2 regions of the Anaerospora sp. genome follow, and region 2 is predicted to be linked to the other one. Evidence: a T-box and tRNA genes for the amino acid it is inferred to sense, from the RefSeq annotation. Region 2 holds a T-box; the other holds one or more tRNA genes.

Region 1 (10,173 bases), on a different contig from region 2:
GGCAGACTTCTTTATAGAAGCGTATCCAGCTCCATTCTAATAAAGCGAATAGCCCCACTGGCTGATGCGGCACCACGAAATGCAGCATAACAGTCATATCTGCCGGCTTCCAGCAATTGCCCGTCTTCATTAGCAAAAACCACCTGCAATGCGCTCCAAAAAGCGGGATTTGCCCGAAGAAGGTAGGTATGCTCAAGAGCATGCAAATTATGTGTAAACCCCAAACCAAAATGTCTTGCCACTTGTGTTGTCAGGACATTCTTGTTTTCACCCCGCTCTTCTTGATCGATATCATAAGTAAGTCTTTTTTTTTGATTAGCGTAAGGCCGATGCCCGTTATCAAGCACTATTTCCCAGACCCGCTGCGCAGCTCCGGTCTCATATAACCGCTGTATATCGACGGTATGACCAACTACAACTATTTCTTCATTAGTTAGTATAAGCGACGCAATCGCTACTTCTTCTGCGTTCACCTGAATCTGCACATCCTTACAGCTTATTCCTCTAAGTCATATAGCATGTGCATTTTTCAAAAAAAAATTCTATTTACAGCACTACATCAAGTAACCAAATGCTAGTGATCTTCATAGCATGAAGAAGATAGACACTTTAGTTAGCTAAGGCTAAGCACAAGCGCATCTTGTGATACAGTCAGCTAACATTTTTTCAACACAAAAACTTAGCTGAAGTTATAAAACTTAAAGGAGGCTAACACATGTTAGCACAAAATCAAATGCACACTTTATCGGATCTTGCTGTTGGATCATACTGCCAGGTAGCGGCAGTTGAATTAGAGGGCCTGATTCGCAGGAGAATTTTTGACCTTGGCATGATTCCTGGCACACCGGTTCAATGTGTACGAAAAAGTCCTGCAGGTGACCCAATTGCTTTTTATGTGAGAGGCAGTATGATTGCACTTCGTAACGAAGACGCGAGGCTGATTAAAGTTAATCCTTGGCAGCCCGAATAAAAAACCATTTTGGAGGTTAGTTTGGAAATGAAAAACGAGCTCGAATACCACTCCCGCATTTTGCGGGAACACTTTGGAATATCTGCCGGCTTCAAGCAATACATTGTCGCGCTGGCAGGTAACCCCAACGTAGGAAAAAGTACCGTATTCAATGCGCTTACCGGCCTGCATCAGCATACAGGCAACTGGCCGGGCAAAACAGTTGATAACGCTCAAGGGACTTTTTCTCATGATAATCAGTCTTTCCTTATGGTTGACCTGCCGGGTACCTACTCTCTTTTAGCCCACACCGTAGAAGAACAGATTGCACGTGATTTCATTTGCTTTGGCCGGCCTGATGCAGCATTAGTGGTAGTCGATGCAACCTGTCTGGAGCGCAATTTAAATTTGGCTCTGCAGGTAATGGAAATAACACCGAATGTCATCGTCTGTGTAAATCTGATAGACGAAGCCCGCAAAAAGAATATCTACGTTAACAGCAGCTTACTTGAAAAAGAACTGGGTGTCCCTGTTGTTGTGACTGCCGCCAGAACTGGTGAGGGACTGAATAACTTAAAAGAAACCCTTTATAAGGTCGCAAGTGGAGCACATATCTCACGCCCAAGGCAAATTATGTATTCGCCCCAGGTAGAAGAGGCTATCGCCAAGCTTGTACCGCAAATAAGCCGCATTATTGACCACCAGTTGAATCCACGCTGGGTAGCACTGCGGCTGCTCGATGGTGATCGTACCTTCATTGAAAGCATAAGCCGTCATATCAATATTGAAACAGGCCAGGAAGTTTCGGAGGTGGCATTTCAATGACTGCCATCGTCAAACCAATCAGTACACTGGCTCAGGTATGCACGCAGGCAGAAAAAATCCGCCTCCAGTCCGGAACAGAGCTAGGTGATACCATAATCACTGATATATATGCAAATGCCGAAGAAATTGCCCGCAAAGTCGTTATTACTCCAGATAATACACGGGCAAGCTGGGAAACTAAGCTTGATGACATTCTGACTTCCCGCATGTTCGGCTATCCAATTATGCTAGCGCTTTTAGGGCTTATATTTTGGATCACAATTGTTGGTGCCAATGTCCCCTCAGGAATCCTTGCAGATGCGTTATTTAGCTTTCAGGACCAGCTTACCGAATGGTTTCAGCTTGCCGGAGCACCTGACTGGCTCCATGGGGTACTAGTCCTTGGCATGTATCGTGGTTTAGCCTGGGTCGTATCAGTTATGCTGCCGCCAATGGCCATTTTCTTCCCCTTGTTTACCTTGCTTGAAGATCTCGGATATCTCCCGCGAGTTGCCTTTAATCTCGATCATGCTTTTAAAAAGTGCAAAGCCAGCGGCAAACAAATATTAACAATGTGCATGGGATTTGGCTGTAATGCGGCAGGTGTTGTTTCTGCCAGGATTATTGACTCTCCACGGGAGCGGATCATCGCCATTATCACCAACAACTTCGTTCCCTGCAATGGCCGTTTTCCCACCCTGATTGCAATAGCAACCATCTTTGTAGCCGGCTACTTCTCACCCGAATTGGAAACGCCAATTGCCGCTCTCACCATAACTGCATTGGTTTTTCTGGGTATCTTGATCACGTTTGGTGTTTCCTGGCTCTTATCCCACACCGTATTAAAAGGCGAAGCTTCTGCAATGGTATTGGAGCTCCCCCCTTACCGTAAACCACAAATTGGCGCAGTCATTTATCGCTCCATGATTGACCGAACTTATTTCGTCCTAAGGCGGGCTGTCATCATGGCTGCTCCAGCTGGTGCGATAACTTGGATTCTAGCAAATATTACGGTTGGCGACACCAGCATTCTCAATCACATGGCTTCTTTCCTGCAGCCCTTTGCCTATGCGATTGGACTTGATGGTTATATCCTGCTGGCCTTTATCCTGGGCCTGCCGGCTAATGAAATTGTTATTCCCATTCTGCTTATGAGCTACTTGTCCACAGGCTATATGATTGAAGTAGAAGAACTATCTGAGCTGTCACAGATTTTTATTGCTCACGGCTGGACCTGGCTTACTGCTGTAAATACTCTACTATTTTGCCTGCTTCACTGGCCTTGTGCGACTGTGCTGCTATCTACATACAAAGAGTCGGGCAGCAAGAAATGGACATTTTTAGCCTTTCTTCTGCCAACGGTTATTGGCTTCCTGGTCTGCTTTATCGTTGCCCAATCAGCCCGTATGCTGGGATTAGTGTAACTATTTCGCTGAGGTTGCGATACGCAGCCTCAGCTTTACTCATTTGCCACTTCCTGCTGGCTTATGATAAAAGCGGTAAGCTCATTGTGGATCAGCGGATTTTGCCGCATAAACGACACAAAGGACTGAATAACATTAATGGTGGATACTGACAAATAGTGCTCCATTGCTTCAGCCTCTGCACTGATATTACACTGGGCACTCAATATTAATAGAAATTCCTGCAGAATTTGATTGCGCTTCACTAAAAAACTGCCTATTTTCTTCCCTCTGTCCGTAAGGCCAATCAACCCATAACGCTGATAAGTAATACATTCTTTTAATTTTAGCCGTCTAAGGGCTTTGGTAACAGATGGTTGTGCAACATTTAATTTCTGACTGATTTCAGATACTCTGACAATAGGCTGAGTCAGTGAAAATCGATATATTTCTTCCAGATAATCTTCCAGACTAGGGGACAAATCAAAGATATTTTTTTCTTTTTTGCTCTCTCCTTTGCTGCTTGCCATAGTCGTCCACCTCAATATTCCATGTTTTTTCAATCCCGTTGTATTGTCATAACCACACATATTAAAAAATGCGTTGGTATCTCACTATATTCTATGCGTTTCATGCTACAATTGGACTGAAATATAAAATAAATATATACAAAAAAAGGCAACCGAATTCCGGTTGCCTTTCTCCATGAATAGTTAAGGAATCAGGACCATTTCTAAGAGATTATAACTGATTCAGCCTCTGCCGCAATATTTGCACTGCTTTTTTAATATCAGCAGCACCGACTAGCTCGGTTACTAAGGCAAATTGGGCCACACCCATACGTTTGAGTTCCGCAATATTGTGCTCCTTAATACCACCTATAGCCACAAAGGGCAATGAAATATTTTCGACTACATATTGTAAGTAATTGAAACCTACAGGAGCGCAAACATCTTTTTTGGTAGCAGTATTAAAAATCGGTCCGACGCCGATATAATCGACAATTCCACTTTGTACGGCAGCCTCTGCCTCAGCCGGTTTATGTGTGGACAAACCGAGTATCCTCTCATTGCCGATTAACTGACGAACTGCCTGCACCGGCAAATCATCCTGACCGATATGAATTCCATCAGCCTCAACTAATAATGCCAAATCAATATGATCATTAACAATAAAAGTAACATTGGCTTGACGGGTAATTTCGCGAATAGCAAGGCACTCCTCATACATCTGCCGGGATTTTTTGTCTTTTTCCCGGTATTGTACCACTTTAATACCAGCTTCCACCAATTCTCTCACAACATCTATATTACTTCGCCCTAATGAATGTTCCTCAGAAGTAATACCATATAGATCGGTTGTCAAAAAATTGTTCATCGCAGCTTTAATTTGCATATAAAAGCCCCCTCCCAATTCTAATACCTAGCAAAAACATCCTGATTGATAACATCACTGTGAATAGCAATTTCCCAGCCTGCTTCACGCGAACAATTTTGTAGGTACTCAACTAGTACCGCGATTACAGGCTGCTCAGTAGCAAAGTGCCCGGCATCAACGACAATTAAGCCCTTAGCCACAGCTTCCTGAGCTTCATGATACTTAATATCGCCGGTTATCAAAACATCTGCCCCTGCTGCCACTGCATAGCCAATCAAACTGCCGCCGCTGCCGCCGCAAAGAGCGACTTTCTCAATAACCTTATTCACATTCCCTGCAACAGTCACATGAGCTATGCCTAATGCTGATTTAACGTCATTAATAAAATCCTGAAACTCCCGCGGCCGGTTAAGCCTGCCTACCCGGCCTAAGCCCTGCCTAACCCCGCTGTTGGCAAGGGGATATACATCGTAAGCGGCTTCTTCATATGGATGTGCTAATAACATCGCCGATAGTACCTGTTTGCTAAGCGATTGAGGCACAATAGTTTCCAACCTGCTTTCTGCAGCATATTCTAATTGACCTATTTCTCCAAGAAACGGCTTAGTGCCTGCCAGCGGTAAAAACGTGCCGGTACCAGCAGTCTGAAACGTACAGTGGCTGTAGTTGCCAATATGCCCCGCTCCGGCCTCACAAAGTGCTTCCCGCACTTGCTCTACATGTGAAGAAGGAGTATATACAACAATCTTAACAAGCTTATCCTCATTTGTTATCTGGAGCGGCTCTATTTGCTGCAATTGCAGGCGGCCAGCCAACGCATCATTCACTCCGCCTGCAGCTATATCCAAATTCGTATGAGCAGAATAAACGGCAATTGAGTGTTTTAATAATGCAGCCATAATCTCTCCTTGCGGAGTGTCCGTGCGAATACTGGTTAACGCTTTAAATATAACAGGATGATGGCTAATAATAAGCTCATAACCATGTTGTGCTGCATAACGGGCCACAGGCAGCGTAACATCCAGCGTCACAAGCACCTTGCTGACCATTTGATCAGGAGAACCGACAAGCAGTCCCACATTATCCCAGTGTTCAGCCAAACCGACAGGAGCTAATCGCTCCATCATTTCAATTAAAGTTTTGCAGCTAACTGACATGCTTTTTCCTCCAGCTTTGCCAAGCTCTCCTGGTATTCCCGGAATTTAACCGATTGCCTCGCCTTTGGGCTGACATTCATTTCTGCTAAGACATACTGCTTTTGCTTAATCAACTGAAAGATGTGCTTCGCTAGGAGTATCGGCTTCTGTGCCCATAACACAGGACCTATTTCATACAGAACCGACTCAAGAAAAGGCGAATCCCCCTGCTCGGCAGCAATAATTTCATAGAGCTTGCCTTCTTCTTCTACCAGGGTTTCATCTGTTATATACCAGCCGTTTTGTACCAGCCACTGGCGCACGAGAGAAGCTCCGATCATTGGCTGAAGAATCATCCTTCTTAATTCACTTGTGACTGACGGATGGGCAGTCAGTATATCAATAATGGTTGTTCCTCCCATACCCGCAATTGTAACCGTGTCTGCTTCACCCGCCTTCAACACGGCAAAACCACTTCCAAAGCGAAGATCAATTTGTTTGCTCAAATTCAGACGGTCAATGATTTGACAGGCTGCCCGATAAGGGCCTTCATTCACTTCACCGGCTATCGCATGTGATATAAGCCCCTGCTGAAGCAAATAGACTGGTAAATAGGCATGGTCAGTACCAATATCAGCCACAACAGCTCCCTTTGGAACTCTTTCGGCAATCGCTGTTAGTCGTTCTCCTAAATTCAATATACTGCCTCCCAGAATGTTAGAGTGCCTATTGCTAACAGGCTCCCTATAGTATGAAACAAAACTTCTGCAATATTTCTATAAATCCTGCAAATAAATAAAGCCATCCATAATGGATGGCTTAGTGACCTTTTGGTGACCCGTAGGGGATTCGAACCCTTGATACCGCCGTGAAAGGGCGGTGTCTTAACCGCTTGACCAACGGGCCGAATATGTAATGGTGGGCCCACCTGGGATCGAACCAGGGACCAGCCGGTTATGAGCCGGCTGCTCTACCGCTGAGCTATAGGCCCAAAAGACATTGAAAAACAGGTTTTCGAGCGAAAGCCTGTTTATACAAAACAAAAATGGCTCCTCGAGTAGGACTCGAACCTACGACCGATCGGTTAACAGCCGATTGCTCTACCAACTGAGCTATCGAGGAACGGCATCGACATAACATATTGTACAACAATGTTAACTAGCCGTCAAGGTTTTTTTAATATTTATTCAAGAAAATCTTTTAGCTTTTTACTACGACTGGGATGGCGGAGCTTCCGAAGTGCCTTTGCCTCAATCTGACGAATTCGCTCACGAGTTACACCAAAATGCTGACCGACTTCTTCCAAAGTACGTGCTCTGCCGTCATCCAAACCAAACCGTAAGCGAAGAACTTTCTCTTCCCTTGGAGTTAATGTCTCCAGCACTTCTTCGAGCTGCTCTTTTAATAGCATGAAAGAAGCCGCTTCCGCAGGTGCCGGTGCATCCTGATCTTCAATAAAATCACCAAGATGAGAGTCTTCTTCTTCACCGATCGGTGTCTCAAGTGAAACAGGCTCCTGGGCTATCTTCATAATTTCACGAACCCGTTCAACGCTAATATCCATTTCTTTAGCGATTTCTTCCGGCAAAGGCTCTCTGCCTTTATCCTGCAAGAGTTGACGGGAAACACGAATCAATTTATTAATTGTTTCCACCATGTGCACCGGTATACGAATGGTACGCGCCTGATCGGCGATTGCTCTGGTAATTGCCTGCCGAATCCACCAGGTAGCATACGTACTGAATTTATAGCCTTTATTGTAATCGAACTTCTCAACGGCCTTAATGAGTCCAAGGTTACCTTCTTGAATAAGATCCAAAAAGAGCATGCCTCTTCCTACATAGCGTTTAGCAATACTAACAACAAGCCGTAAGTTTGCTTCTGCCAGACGGCGCTTTGCCTCTTCATCGCCTTGTTCCATACGTTTGGCGAGATTAATTTCCTCATCAGCAGTAAGCAGTGGAACGCGGCCAATTTCCTTCAGATACATCCGAACAGGATCGTCAATGCTGATGCCCTCAGGAATGCTTAGATCAATATCTACTTCTTCCGGAGCAGTTTCAATCTCAGCCTGATCAGGACCTTCAAATACTTCTACATCAGGAATTTCATCAACAATTTCAATGCCTTTAGTCGTAAAAACTTCATACATGTCATCAATTTCATCAGGTGACAAATCTTCACCTTGGAGAGTATCCATGATTTCTGCGTATGTCAGCATACCGCCGCGTTTTTTACCTTTATGCAATAACTCATTTACATGTTCACTCGAAACACTTTTCTTTTCGGTCATTGTTACTCCCCCCTCCTTTGGCACGTCTGATGAGTTGAGCTCATGCTATCTGCACTAATAGTCTTATGACTGAAGCAATAGTTTAATTTCATCATTAATTCGTTTGCTTTCAGCTAATTCCTCCTGAAAGCGACTATCCCCCAAACGTTCTAATTCATCGGCTCGCAGCCGGTGTTGTTCAAATAAGGTTTTAAGACTTGTCAGCCGAATCGCTTTAATGTAATCATCAACCATTCGGGTAACATCACTGGTTTGTTCATCTATAAGCATAATATGTGACAGTTCGATATTGGCTTTCTCACTTAGCGAATTGGCTAAAGCAGCCGGCGCTAGTTGATTTCCTGAACTGTACGCATGAAATAAGGAGGTGAGTATTTCCCGCCGGCTTTCATCCTGAAAATCATCGGTTGAAAGCTGGACTTGTACGTAGGAGATAAGGGCAGGATCTTCACACATTAAGCGGATTAGGTGCTGCTCGGCGGCAGAATTTTTTTGTACGGCACGCCTTGACACCGAGACACTTGTTGTATTATATCCATTCTTCCCCGTTTTTACAATTTTATCCTTTTTATTATTTGTTGCATATTTATTAAATTCGCTGCGAATAGCGCTTTCATCAATACTGAGGAGCTGGGATAACCGTGTAATGTGTCCGTCAATTTCAACGGCATTGTTAGATTGAATTAACGCCGGCAATACTTTCGCCACAACAGCGACTTTGCCTTCAAGGCGGGAATAGTCCGTATCTTTTAATGCCTGTTGAATCTGATAATCCAGTAGTCCCGGAGCCCGCTGAATAAAACTCTGAAATTGCTCAATACCATTCTTACGAATAAATTCATCAGGATCCTTGCTATCCGGAACGGAGGCGATCCTGATCGTGATGCCCAAAGTCCTGACGACTTCCAAGGCCCGCAATGTCGCATTTTGACCAGCCGCATCACTGTCATATGCAAAGACAACCTCTGCTGCCTGCCGCAAAAGCAACCGGCCTTGTTCCGGCGTAAATGCTGTACCTAATGAAGCCACCACATTTTTTGCCCCTGCTTCATGAGCTGTTATGGCATCCATATATCCTTCTACCACAATAGCCTGCCCCAAATCACGTATGGATTTGCAGGCTTGATCAAAAGCGAACAAAGTTTGCCTTTTATTAAACAATACCGTTTCAGGTGAGTTTAAATATTTAGGCTGGCTATCATCCATTACTCTGCCGCCAAAGCCAATCACTCTTCCCCGTGCATCACAGATTGGAAATATGATACGATTGCGAAAACGGTCATAACTTCCTTCCCCTGTTGGACGGCTGCTCACTAGCCCCGCTCGCAGCAGAAGTTCCTGATCAAAACCACGTTCTTGAAAAGCTAATGATAGTTTATCCCAACCGGGAGGAGCAAAACCAATTTTAAATTGTTCAATTCCGGCTTTCGTTAACCCCCTGGATGTCAGATAAACAAGCGCCTCTTTTCCATAACTGGTCTTAGTAAGACAATTATAAAAAAAGTCACGCGCCATTTCATTTACCCGGTATAACTGAGCCATTTCCCTTTCCCGGTTAATTTCAAACTCACTTTTCTCTTGCTCGGGCAAAGGGATATTCAGTTTTTGCGCCATCTTCTTTACTGCTTCTAAAAAGCTAATGTTTTCAACTTTCATGAGAAAATTGAAAACATTTCCCCCTGCCTGGCAGCCAAAGCAGTAAAAAAAACCTTTGTCAGGAGCAACGGAAAAAGAGGGTGTTTTCTCATTATGAAATGGACAGCAACCCCAAAAATTTTTCCCCTTTTTTTTAAGGGGAATATATTCGGAAATAACGCTGATAATATCGCTCTCCGTCCGCACCCTGTCGACAAACTCATCATAAAGAGTGTTCTTCAATTAAACCATCCTAACAGGCTTACCATAATATGACTATGAAATAAAATGAATGTTTGAGACTTAATTCTACATCTTTTTCCATAATCCTTCCATAATCTTTCCAATAAACTTACATGTAAATCGTCTTTCTCTATTCTAACTAATAATATTCAATACAAATAGCAAATATCCTTTTTTCCTCTTGACAACCAGGAATATTTTTGCTAATAAAAGCAGCTCTACATCAGTAGAGCTGCTCGTTTATACTTGTTCCCGCCACAAAGAAGGGATAAAAAAATCTTGAAAGAGTTTAATGGCATACAGGTCTGTTAAGCCTGCTATATAATCAATCAC
Region 2 (10,173 bases):
GCCCGATACCAGTAGCAACAGCAAAACGAAAGTGCGGCATTTTTGTTAAACCGGCTCCATAACTAATTACCTTAAAAGGAACTATTGGCGTCAAACGAGTAATAAACACCGCCAAGACACCATTTTTTTTGAAAAAACCATCCGCTTTATCAAGCATTTTACCACTAATAAAACGTTCGACAACCGGCCTGCCATACCATCGGGCAATGCCAAAATCAAGTGTAGCACCTAGCAAAGCACCAATCCAGGAATAAAAAGCGCCTAATTCCCAGCCAAATATCCACGCATTTGTAATCGTAATGGCAATTCCCGGTACAAGGGGCACCATCGACTGAATTGCCATTAAGGATATACTCGTCAGAGGAGCCCAAACACCATACGCCAAAATAAATTGCCGTAATCCCTCAAAATTTCGCAGCCGAAGGTATGCCAGCCCATTAGTGATAAATTCTTGAATCCCCGGCAAATAAAAATAGGCGGCAAAAGCTAGTGCCAATACGCCTAATTTTACAAGATAAGATTTAGTCGTTGCCGGATCTATCACTAGTTAACCGCCCTCCCTCATCACCAAAATACACATCCGGCAAAGAAATATAAAACCGAGCACGCCTAGTACCTTGTCAGCTCTAAAACGGAAGGATAGTGGTGAGGCTATTTTTCGCAAATCGAGGCGGAGAAGGGAAGCATACTGGATGCATGTTGACTGACGACAACGAAGAGTTGTGGAAAATAGACCGCCATTATTCACTGGATTAGAGCTGACACGGTACTAACGCTCGGTTTTGTTTTCAGTAGCATCAGGGTCCTGAGGAATGACATCTGCCTTGTCTACAATGCCCTGATGCTCGTCACTATTTGGAAAGAGCGCTTTATAATCATGTGAACCAGGAATATCTTGAGGCGAATCAGAACTGCCATACTTAAGGACTGCCTGCAATGCATCTTCACCATCAAATCCCACAAAATCAGACCCGCTCTGATCCATAAATGTACGCTGAAAAGGCGGCTCAAGTACAGCCTCTTCCAAGGGGCGGGGCATTGGCCTGGCATCATCCGCTGCATGCTGGCACTCGATGCACATAGCTGCTGACGGCAATGCTTCTAGCCGTTCAAGAGAAATAGCTTTCCCACAAGTATCACATATCCCATAATCGCCACTCTCTATTTTGGCAAGTGCTGCCTCTACTTCCTGTAATAATATATGCGCATTATCCCGTAAGGCAACGTCTTTGCTGCGCTCAAATAACTCATCACCAATATCTGCCGGATGATTGTCATAGACAGATAATTCACCTACAGAATAAGCCATGGTATTTTCTAAACCGCTTTCTTCAAGACCAGAAATTTCTTCAATCAATCTTGTTTTTTCATTCTGAAGCTGCTTTACAAACCCTGCTACTTTTTTCTGCTCCAAATCTGATCACCTCTAATCAATAATCTTGACCAGCACGCAAATGTTGTGGGCTTTCTAAAAAGTCCCGCCATTCTTGCTTTCTACAATGCGAATAATATCAGCTATAAAATTTCCTATGCCAGGAATATTAAGCAGAATTAACTGACGCAGCCCCTCAATCATCAATGCAAATACAAGTGTTGCGCCAATTGCAATGCCCAATCCCCTTGATATGCCAGCTACGAAATTGATAAATATCAATCTAGCCGGTTTTTCAAGCAGCTCCATATATTGAGCTACACGCATTGATTCAAGCTGCCTCACTAATTTTTCAAGCTGAACGGCCATGAATTCCGCCTGTTTACCCTCTTTTTCCATTAAATCGGCCTCCACTTCATTTAGTATCTCCAGTATCTTCGGTACTATCAAAAAAAATCAAGCCGGTAAAGTCATAGACAACTTTACCGACTTGAAAAAAATTAAGCTTTCAAAACACTGGCACACCGCTCACATAAAGTACTATGTTCGGTATCAGTACCAATCGTATCGCTATAGATCCAGCACCGTTCACATTTTTCTCCCTGCGCAGGAGTTACCACTACCGCCAGCGGTAATTCACTGGAACGGTAAGCACTGTCAGGCGCTTGTTGGTCTCCTTGTGTTACACTTGCTTTTGAAACAATCAAAAGCGTGGCAAGCTCTTCGCCCAACGCCTTCAATTGCTCATAGATTTCACCAGAAGCATAAATGGCAATAGCTGCATCGAGAGAATGACCAATTACCTTTGTACGGCGGGCTTGTTCCAGTGCTTTGGTTAATTCACTGCGAATACTCAGCAGTTTATTCCACTTTTCTTCCAGCTGTTTATCCAAATACATACTGCGAGAAACCGGCCATTCGGCCAATTGGATGCTTTGTGGCATTCCAGCTACTTTAGGCATATGCTGCCATACTTCTTCCGCTGAGAATGTCAGTACCGGCGATACCAGGCGTACAAGCGTATCCAGAATCTCATACATAGTGGTCTGGGCAGCACGCCGTTCTACTGAATTCGTGTTAGCAGTATACACACGGTCTTTGAGAATATCTAGATAAATCGAGCTTAGATCAATGGCACAGAAGTTATGAACCGTGTGATACAGCGTATGGAATTCATAGGCTTCATAGGCCTGAGTTACTTTCTCCCGCACTTGCTCCAAGCGAAGTAATGCCCAACGGTCAATTTCCAGCAGGCTGTCGTACTCAACCCTGTCTGTTTCGGGATTAAAGTCCGCTAAATTACCAAGTATATAGCGGAACGTATTGCGGATTTTCCGGTACACTTCAGACATTTGTTTTAAAATATCATTAGAAATGCGAATATCAGCCTTATAATCTGCCGAAGCAACCCATAAACGCAGTATATCAGCACCATATTGTTTAATTACGTCTTGCGGATAAATCGTATTGCCTACTGATTTGGACATTTTCCGCCCTTCACCATCAACAACAAAGCCATGGGTAAGAACAGCATTGTAAGGAGCGCGTCCACGGGTAGCTACTGACGTCAAGAGTGACGACTGGAACCAGCCGCGATGTTGATCGCTTCCTTCTAAATATAAATCGGCTGGCCATTTCAGAGCCGGATTGGTTTCTAATACTGCTGCATGGCTGGAACCGCTGTCAAACCATACATCCATAATGTCTGTTTCTTTGCGGAATTCCTCGTGGCTGCAATGAGGACAGCTAAAGCCTGAGGGCAGGATTTCTGCTGCCGATTTCGCCCACCATGAATCCGATCCTTCTACTCTAAACAGCTCAGATACAGCATGAATAGTATCATCATTAATAATATGTTCATTACATTTTGTACAATAGAAAATCGGAATAGGAAGGCCCCAGACACGTTGCCGTGAAATGCACCAATCCTGGCGGTCACGAACCATATTACGAATTCGCTCTTCACCCCATTCAGGAATCCATTGAACCGCCTCAATTGCCTTCAGCGCCGCATCGCGGAAGCCGTCAACAGACGCAAACCATTGTTCTGTTGCCCGGTATATAATTGGATTTTTGCAGCGCCAGCAATGAGCATACTGATGCTTTACTGAACCCTTGCCAAGCAGCATCGACCGTTCAGCCAATTCCTTAATAACGGGAACGTTAGCATCATGTACAAGCAGCCCTTCAAACTTTCCGCCTTCAGCAGTAAAGCGCCCTGCATGATCAACAGGGTTTATGATCGGCAAGCCATATTTCATGCCTACTTCAAAGTCTTCCTGCCCATGCCCTGGTGCCGTATGAACGCAGCCTGTTCCTTGTTCGAGTGTTACATGATCACCCAAGACGATAGGCGATTGTCTTTCAATGAAAGGGTGGGAAAAAACCATCCCCTCCAGGTCAGCGCCTTTGAGTGTAGACAAAATGGTGTAACTTTCTATTTTGGCAGCTTTCATCACAGAATCAGCTAACCCGGCTGCTAAGAGATAAATTTCCTGACCAGCTTCCACCCAGACATAATCCAACTCCGGATTGACACAGATGGCTACATTAGCCGGCATAGTCCAGGGAGTCGTTGTCCAGATCACTGCATAAACCTGCTCGGAATTTACACCCACCGGCAAATTGCCTTTATCATCCATTATTGGGAATTTAACATATATGGAATGGGATTTCTTTTCAGCATACTCAATTTCGGCTTCAGCCAATGCCGTTTCACAAGAAGTACACCAATAAACCGACTTAAGGCCTTTATAGATGTATCCCTGTTTAGCCATTTCACCAAATACTTTTATTTGCTTTGCTTCATATTGCGGATACAGCGTTACATAAGGATTTTCCCAATCCCCGTTAACACCGAGACGTTTGAAATCTTCCCGCTGCATATCGAGGCACTTTAAGGCATATTGCTTACATTCACGACGCAAATCAAGTGGATTCAATTCATGACGGTTAAGCCCCAGGATTTTGATAGCTGCATGCTCGATTGGAAGACCATGCGTATCCCAGCCAGGCACATAAGGTGCATCAAAACCTTGAAGCGATTTATATTTTACAATAATATCCTTTAAAATTTTATTTAAAGCTGTCCCAATGTGGATATTACCATTTGCATAGGGAGGGCCGTCATGCAGCACAAATTTAGTCTTTCCTTTATTGTGAGCTAATTTTTTTTCATAAATATTCTCATCAGACCAATAAGCAAGCATTTGTGGTTCTCTTTCAGGCAAATTTGCCCTCATTGGAAATTCGGTCTGTGGTAAATTCAGCGTTTTACTATAATCCAATAAAAACACCTCCAAAATAAATACCTCTCATCCCTAATAAGGGACGAGAGGTTTGTTCCCGTGGTACCACCCTAATGACAAAAGTCACTCGTGCAACTAATAACGGTAGTAAACCGGCAAAACCTACTGCCTGCTTGCAGTTCGGTTTGCAGTTCAGGAGTGATCTTCGCTGCAATCGTCCGCCGGACTTCCACCAAATCTCCGGCTCGCTGTAGAACAGATTTGTAACTACTGTCTCCATCATAACTCTTACTGATATAACAATACAAAATACTCTTATTCATTATACAAAGGCAGATAAAATAAGTCAAATATAGTCAATTAGTTTTCATCTTCCTGACTGGTCTTTAACATTTCCATCTGTGCTTGAACCAGGGTTAACATCCTGGTTCTATATACATTGGCTTGTTTCTTTAAGTCTTCATATTCATTCAGTGCACGCCGAACTTTAAGAGTCGCCTCATCTACCAGCTTTTGCGCTCTAACTTCGCCTTCCTTCATCAGCAATTCGCTTTCTTTCTTAGCGTTTAGCTTGACTTCCTCAGCGGTTTCCTGTGCAATAACCAGCGTATTGTGTAAGGTGTTTTCCATGTGCTGATAATGTTCCAGCTTGCTGTTGATTCGCTCTAACGTTTCCTTCAATTCCATATTATCACGGTACAACTGCTCATAATCCTTAATAACGCGATCCAGAAACTCATCTACTTCTTCTTCACTGTATCCTCGGAAACTGCGCTTAAACTCTTTGTTATGAATATCTAATGGTGTTAGCATGTCTCAACCCTCCCTGCATGGTGACTTATACGAACCGCCTTAACACAAGGCTGATTCGGCCTTTACGAGTTTGTCCGATAATCTCACATACTTCTACCCGCCCCCGTCCGCGCATAGAAATGATATCTCCTGTTTTAACCGCTTGAGAAGCACTTTTAGCCTGCTGCCAGTTGACCTTTACTTTATCAGCCTCTATTTCAGAGGTCATTTTCGTACGGGAAGTACCAAACCCAACTGCTGCAACGGTATCAAGCCGAAGCGATGCCACAGTTGATCGGATTTCCTTCATTTTTTCTTCCCGAGGCTGAACAGCAGACAGTTCGATTACCTGTACTTGTACAGAAGCTGATGCTATTTTAAGCAAGTTCTGCATAATATAATTCGCGATTGTTGTATCTGCAATGATTTGGCAGCTATCACCAACTAAAATAATATCACCAAAGAGCTCTCTTTTTACACCAAGGCTCATCAGTGCGCCCAAAATATCCCGGTGTCCAAGCTGATGATGCCGGCCATCCCAGGTAACGGACAGTGCCGTAATTGAATAATCAATCTTGCCAGGAAAATCAGGCTCGATAAAAACAACGCGCACCCGCTCAGCACCACTGTATCCGCCTTCTCCCTGTAAGGAAAGGCCTGGATAATGGGCAACGATTGTTTCAGCAACACTATAGCCATAGGGGTCAAGAAATTCGCTAACCCGGTATTTACGGCTGCGAAGGGAATTGTCTGCTAGGTCAATTAGTTTGGCAGCTAATTCAGCATCACCGCTGGCTCGATAATAACGGATGATTTTTTCTCTCTCGCTCACTTAAGCCTCCCCATTTCACGAGACTTTTCACAAGCAACTGCTACCGCATCACTCAGAGCAGCCCGTACGCCCCGCTGTTCCATTACATGAATACCGGCTATCGTCGTTCCTCCCGGAGAAGTAACGGCATCGCGCAGTTTAGCAGGATGCTCTCCTGTCTCCAAAACCATTTTAGCAGCGCCCAGCAATGTTTGAGCAGCTAATAAAATCGACATTTGGCGAGGCAGTCCTACCCTGACACCGGCATCCGCCAGTGCATCAATGAGTACAAAAGCATACCCCGGGCCACTGCCGGAAAGTCCCGTTACAGCATCCATAAGTTCTTCTCCTGCCATAACAGTTTTACCAACAGCATTAAATAAAGCCGCCGCCTTCTCGCCATGCTCAGAACAGGCCCGGCTGCCCAGTGCAAGTACTGACATTCCTTCGCCAACTGCGACTGGAGTATTCGGCATCACTCGTATGATCGGATTATTAAACAGCTTCTCTTCTAATGTGGCAAGCCGGACTCCGGCTGCTACCGAAACAACTATCGTTTTCGGAGAAACCACAGTTGCAATTGAAGCTATCAATGGCTCAACTACATTCGGTTTTACAGTAAGAAATAAAATATCGGCTTGCACAGCAAGCTGTTGGCTATCAGCAATGGCTGTTACACCATAGGAAGCTTCCAAGTATTCACGCCTGGCACGATTAACATCACTCACTAGAATCTGTGCCGGCTTAAGCATACCAGCCTCTAGAATTCCGCGAATAAGTGCCTCGGCAATAGCGCCGCCGCCAATAAATCCAACATATTGATTGTTAAACATATGACCTCCTGAACACCACTTTAGGGTTTGTTAATCCACGGCAAAAAAGCCTTGTCAACTCCTTCTTCACGAGAACTGTAGGCTACATCAACATTATTAGGAGCACACAAGAAAATATCATGTCCAATTTTCTGGATATTTCCCCCTAATGCATAGGTTGTCCCACTAATGAAATCGATCATTCGTTTTGCTACATCTTTATCGGTGTTCTCAAAATTAACAACAACTGGTTTACGGTTCTTCAAATGATCAGCTACATGCTGGGCATCATCAAAGGAAAACGGTTCGACAACCATTACTTTAATTTGTTTTTGCTGCTGTGCAGTAGGCAAATTAACAATATTACTTGCAACAGATTTTTTAAGCTTATTATCCGGTTCGTCCACCGCTTTTACTTTTTCTTCTTCTACTTCTGTTTCAAATAAGCCAATACTGCCCCAGACTTTTTCCATAAATTTCATAGTCATTCCTCCCTGTACTATTGACGTGTACCAAATATTCCTGTACCGATACGAACAAGGTTTGACCCCTCTTCGATAGCAATCTGATAATCATTGGTCATCCCCATGGACAGCCACTGAATGTTTGTATTAGGCAGCCGGGCTTCCCGCAATTCCACAAACAAATTATGTAATTCCCTGAATACCGGTCGAACAGTCTCTGTTTCTTCATAATGAGGAGCAATTGTCATAAGTCCGCAAAGCTGTACATTTTTCAGTTCGGTAACAAAATGAACCAGTTTCTGAAGCTGTTCAGGCGCAATCCCAAACTTTGTTGCCTCGCCAGCAACATTGACTTGAAGTAAAATATCCTGCCGCTTGCCGAATTTAGCAGCAACACGATCTATTTCCAACGCTAATTTTTCATTATCAACTGAATGAATCAGATCAAAAGCAGGTACTGCCTGGCGGGCTTTATTAGTTTGTAAATGACCAATAAGATGCCATTCCAATTGGCGGCCTAATATAGGCTGCTTTGACAACGCTTCCTGAACCCGGTTCTCACCAACTGCTTGAATGCCGCTGTCAATTGCCTTTTGGATGATTTCCGTACCATGATTTTTCGTTACGGCCACCAGTTTAACTGGTCTTTCTTCCAAAGTGCGCTGTTGACGAATTAGGCTGGCTTGTTCGATATTTTGCCATATTTCTTCAATATGTTGGGTAATAGACATGGCAACCCCTCCATCTATGGAATATTCGCCTATAAACAAAATTTTCCTCTCGACTTAGTACCTAACATAAAAAATATATATCAGCAAATAGCAATACAAAAACAGCACCGCCGATTGTGTGCGGCAGTGCTGTTTTTGTATTGCTATTTCGTGCGCAGGCGTTGACCAGTTGCCAGATAAATAATCCACTCTGCAATATTCGTGGCATGATCGGCAACCCGTTCCAGGTAGCGCGCAACAAAGATCAACTGCGTTGCCTGGCTGATAGTCCGCGGATCTTCAAACATATACGTGAGCAGTTCTCTGAATACCTGCTGATACAGATAATCTACTTCATCATCAGCATGGCATACAGCTTCTGCCAGCTGCGTATCCAGCGTAACATACGCACGTAAAGCGTCATTCAACATTTTTTGGGCCATTTCCGCCATGCGGGGAATATCAACCAAAGGTTTCAGTAATGGCTGGTTCGCAATTCGAAGCGTTACATTGGCGATATCATATGCATGATCTCCCATCCGCTCCAAGTCAGTGGCAATTTTCATACCCGTTCCAATTACTCTAAGATCACGGGCCAAAGGCTGCTGCCGCGCGATAAGCACCATACAATGATCTTCAATATCTATTTCCATTTTGTCGATGATATCATCATTGGCAATCACTCTTTGAGCCATTTCAATATTCTGTTTTGCTAACGACTGAACGGCTTCACTGATAGCAGCCGAAACAGCTTCACCCATTTTGAGAATTTCGCCTCGTAAGCCTTCTAACTCTTGATCATAATTATGTCTGGTAGTCATAACATTATCCCCCTGTTAACCAAAGCGGCCCGTAATATAATCTTCTGTTCGCTGATCCTGAGGTCTTGTAAAGATAGCATCTGTCTTATCATGCTCAACTAACTCACCACTGAGGAAAAAAGCTGTATAGTCAGATACCCGTGCCGCCTGTTGCATGTTATGAGTAACCATTACAATTGTATACTGGGCCTTAAGCTCGGTTACCAGCTCTTCAATTTTCATCGTTGAAATAGGATCAAGTGCAGAACAGGGTTCGTCCATGAGCAGGACTTCCGGTTCAACCGCAAGTAGTCTGGCAATACAGAGACGCTGTTGCTGCCCCCCTGATAATCCCATTGCCGAGCTGTGAAGACGGTCTTTTACCTCATCCCACAGTGCAGCCCCGGTAAGGCTCTTTTCCACAACATCATCAAGGACCGACTTGCTTGGTGCTCCATGAATGCGCGGACCATAGGCAATATTATCATAAATAGACATAGGAAAGGGATTAGGACGCTGAAAAACCATACCAATCCGTTTTCGCAGCATGACTACATCAATATTAGGCCGATAAATATTAACGCCGTCAATAATAATCTCGCCTTCGATTTTAACATTATCTATTAAATCATTCATCCGGTTGATTGTCTTAAGAAAAGTCGATTTTCCACATCCTGAAGGTCCAATCAATGCCAATACACTGTTTTGAACAACATTCATGGAAATCTTTTTTAGAGCAAGTACATCACCGTAATATAATTTTAATTTATTTACTTGAATTTTGTGTTCCATATATTATCCTCCCAGGGAAACGCTATTGCACTATACCTTTGCACTATACCATAACCCTGAAAAGATAGTGTTAATTTTGTGTTAATTTTTGATTAAGATTTATCCTTAATAAATAAATCCAACTCTCGAACATTACAAAAGAAGAAGTGTGCCAACTATGGACCAGCAGCGCCCCTCGCAATTGCCAATACAGGCAATGATATGATTCACAATTAGAAAGAGTAGCCCATTTAAAAGAGATAGCAGCTATAATTTATTGTTGTAAAAAAGAAACCTTTAGCACCGCCCTACCAATTAAGGTAAGACGGTGCTGTAAAACTGCAAGTTATGCAAGTGATTCATCCGCAAATCTAAATATATTTATTCTTCCAG

What was found. A T-box is a leader RNA that pairs with one kind of tRNA and senses whether it is charged. The one in region 2 lies ahead of ileS (isoleucine--tRNA ligase), so its partner is inferred to be a tRNA-Ile.
Region 1: it has a tRNA-Ile gene. The T-box ahead of ileS (isoleucine--tRNA ligase) is inferred to sense a tRNA for this amino acid. The anticodon was not compared.

Annotation. Positions count from the first base shown of each region.
Region 1 covers NZ_DALZUO010000011.1:88,915-99,087, forward strand. The annotation lists gene RTR76_RS11030 (hypothetical protein) at 12-473, opposite strand; gene RTR76_RS11035 (FeoA family protein) at 716-970, shown strand; gene RTR76_RS11040 (FeoB small GTPase domain-containing protein) at 998-1,774, shown strand; gene RTR76_RS11045 (nucleoside recognition domain-containing protein) at 1,771-3,177, shown strand; gene RTR76_RS11050 (iron dependent repressor, metal binding and dimerization domain protein) at 3,213-3,686, opposite strand; gene thiE (thiamine phosphate synthase) at 3,898-4,551, opposite strand; gene RTR76_RS11060 (Nif3-like dinuclear metal center hexameric protein) at 4,572-5,690, opposite strand; gene RTR76_RS11065 (class I SAM-dependent methyltransferase) at 5,666-6,367, opposite strand; tRNA gene RTR76_RS11070 (tRNA-Glu) at 6,501-6,575, opposite strand; tRNA gene RTR76_RS11075 (tRNA-Ile) at 6,586-6,660, opposite strand; tRNA gene RTR76_RS11080 (tRNA-Asn) at 6,716-6,791, opposite strand; gene rpoD (RNA polymerase sigma factor RpoD) at 6,853-7,962, opposite strand; gene dnaG (DNA primase) at 8,026-9,840, opposite strand; gene RTR76_RS11095 (deoxyguanosinetriphosphate triphosphohydrolase) at 10,081-10,173, opposite strand, start outside.
Region 2 covers NZ_DALZUO010000014.1:34,535-44,707, forward strand. The annotation lists gene RTR76_RS12485 (TVP38/TMEM64 family protein) at 1-544, opposite strand, end outside; gene RTR76_RS12490 (TraR/DksA C4-type zinc finger protein) at 770-1,414, opposite strand; gene RTR76_RS12495 (DUF5665 domain-containing protein) at 1,469-1,771, opposite strand; gene ileS (isoleucine--tRNA ligase) at 1,873-4,659, opposite strand; T-box leader at 4,696-4,912, opposite strand; gene RTR76_RS12505 (DivIVA domain-containing protein) at 4,981-5,433, opposite strand; gene RTR76_RS12510 (YlmH/Sll1252 family protein) at 5,459-6,244, opposite strand; gene proC (pyrroline-5-carboxylate reductase) at 6,241-7,056, opposite strand; gene RTR76_RS12520 (cell division protein SepF) at 7,077-7,517, opposite strand; gene RTR76_RS12525 (YggS family pyridoxal phosphate-dependent enzyme) at 7,535-8,230, opposite strand; gene phoU (phosphate signaling complex protein PhoU) at 8,374-9,030, opposite strand; gene pstB (phosphate ABC transporter ATP-binding protein PstB) at 9,046-9,801, opposite strand; partial or broken gene RTR76_RS12540 (hypothetical protein) at 10,127-10,173, opposite strand, start outside.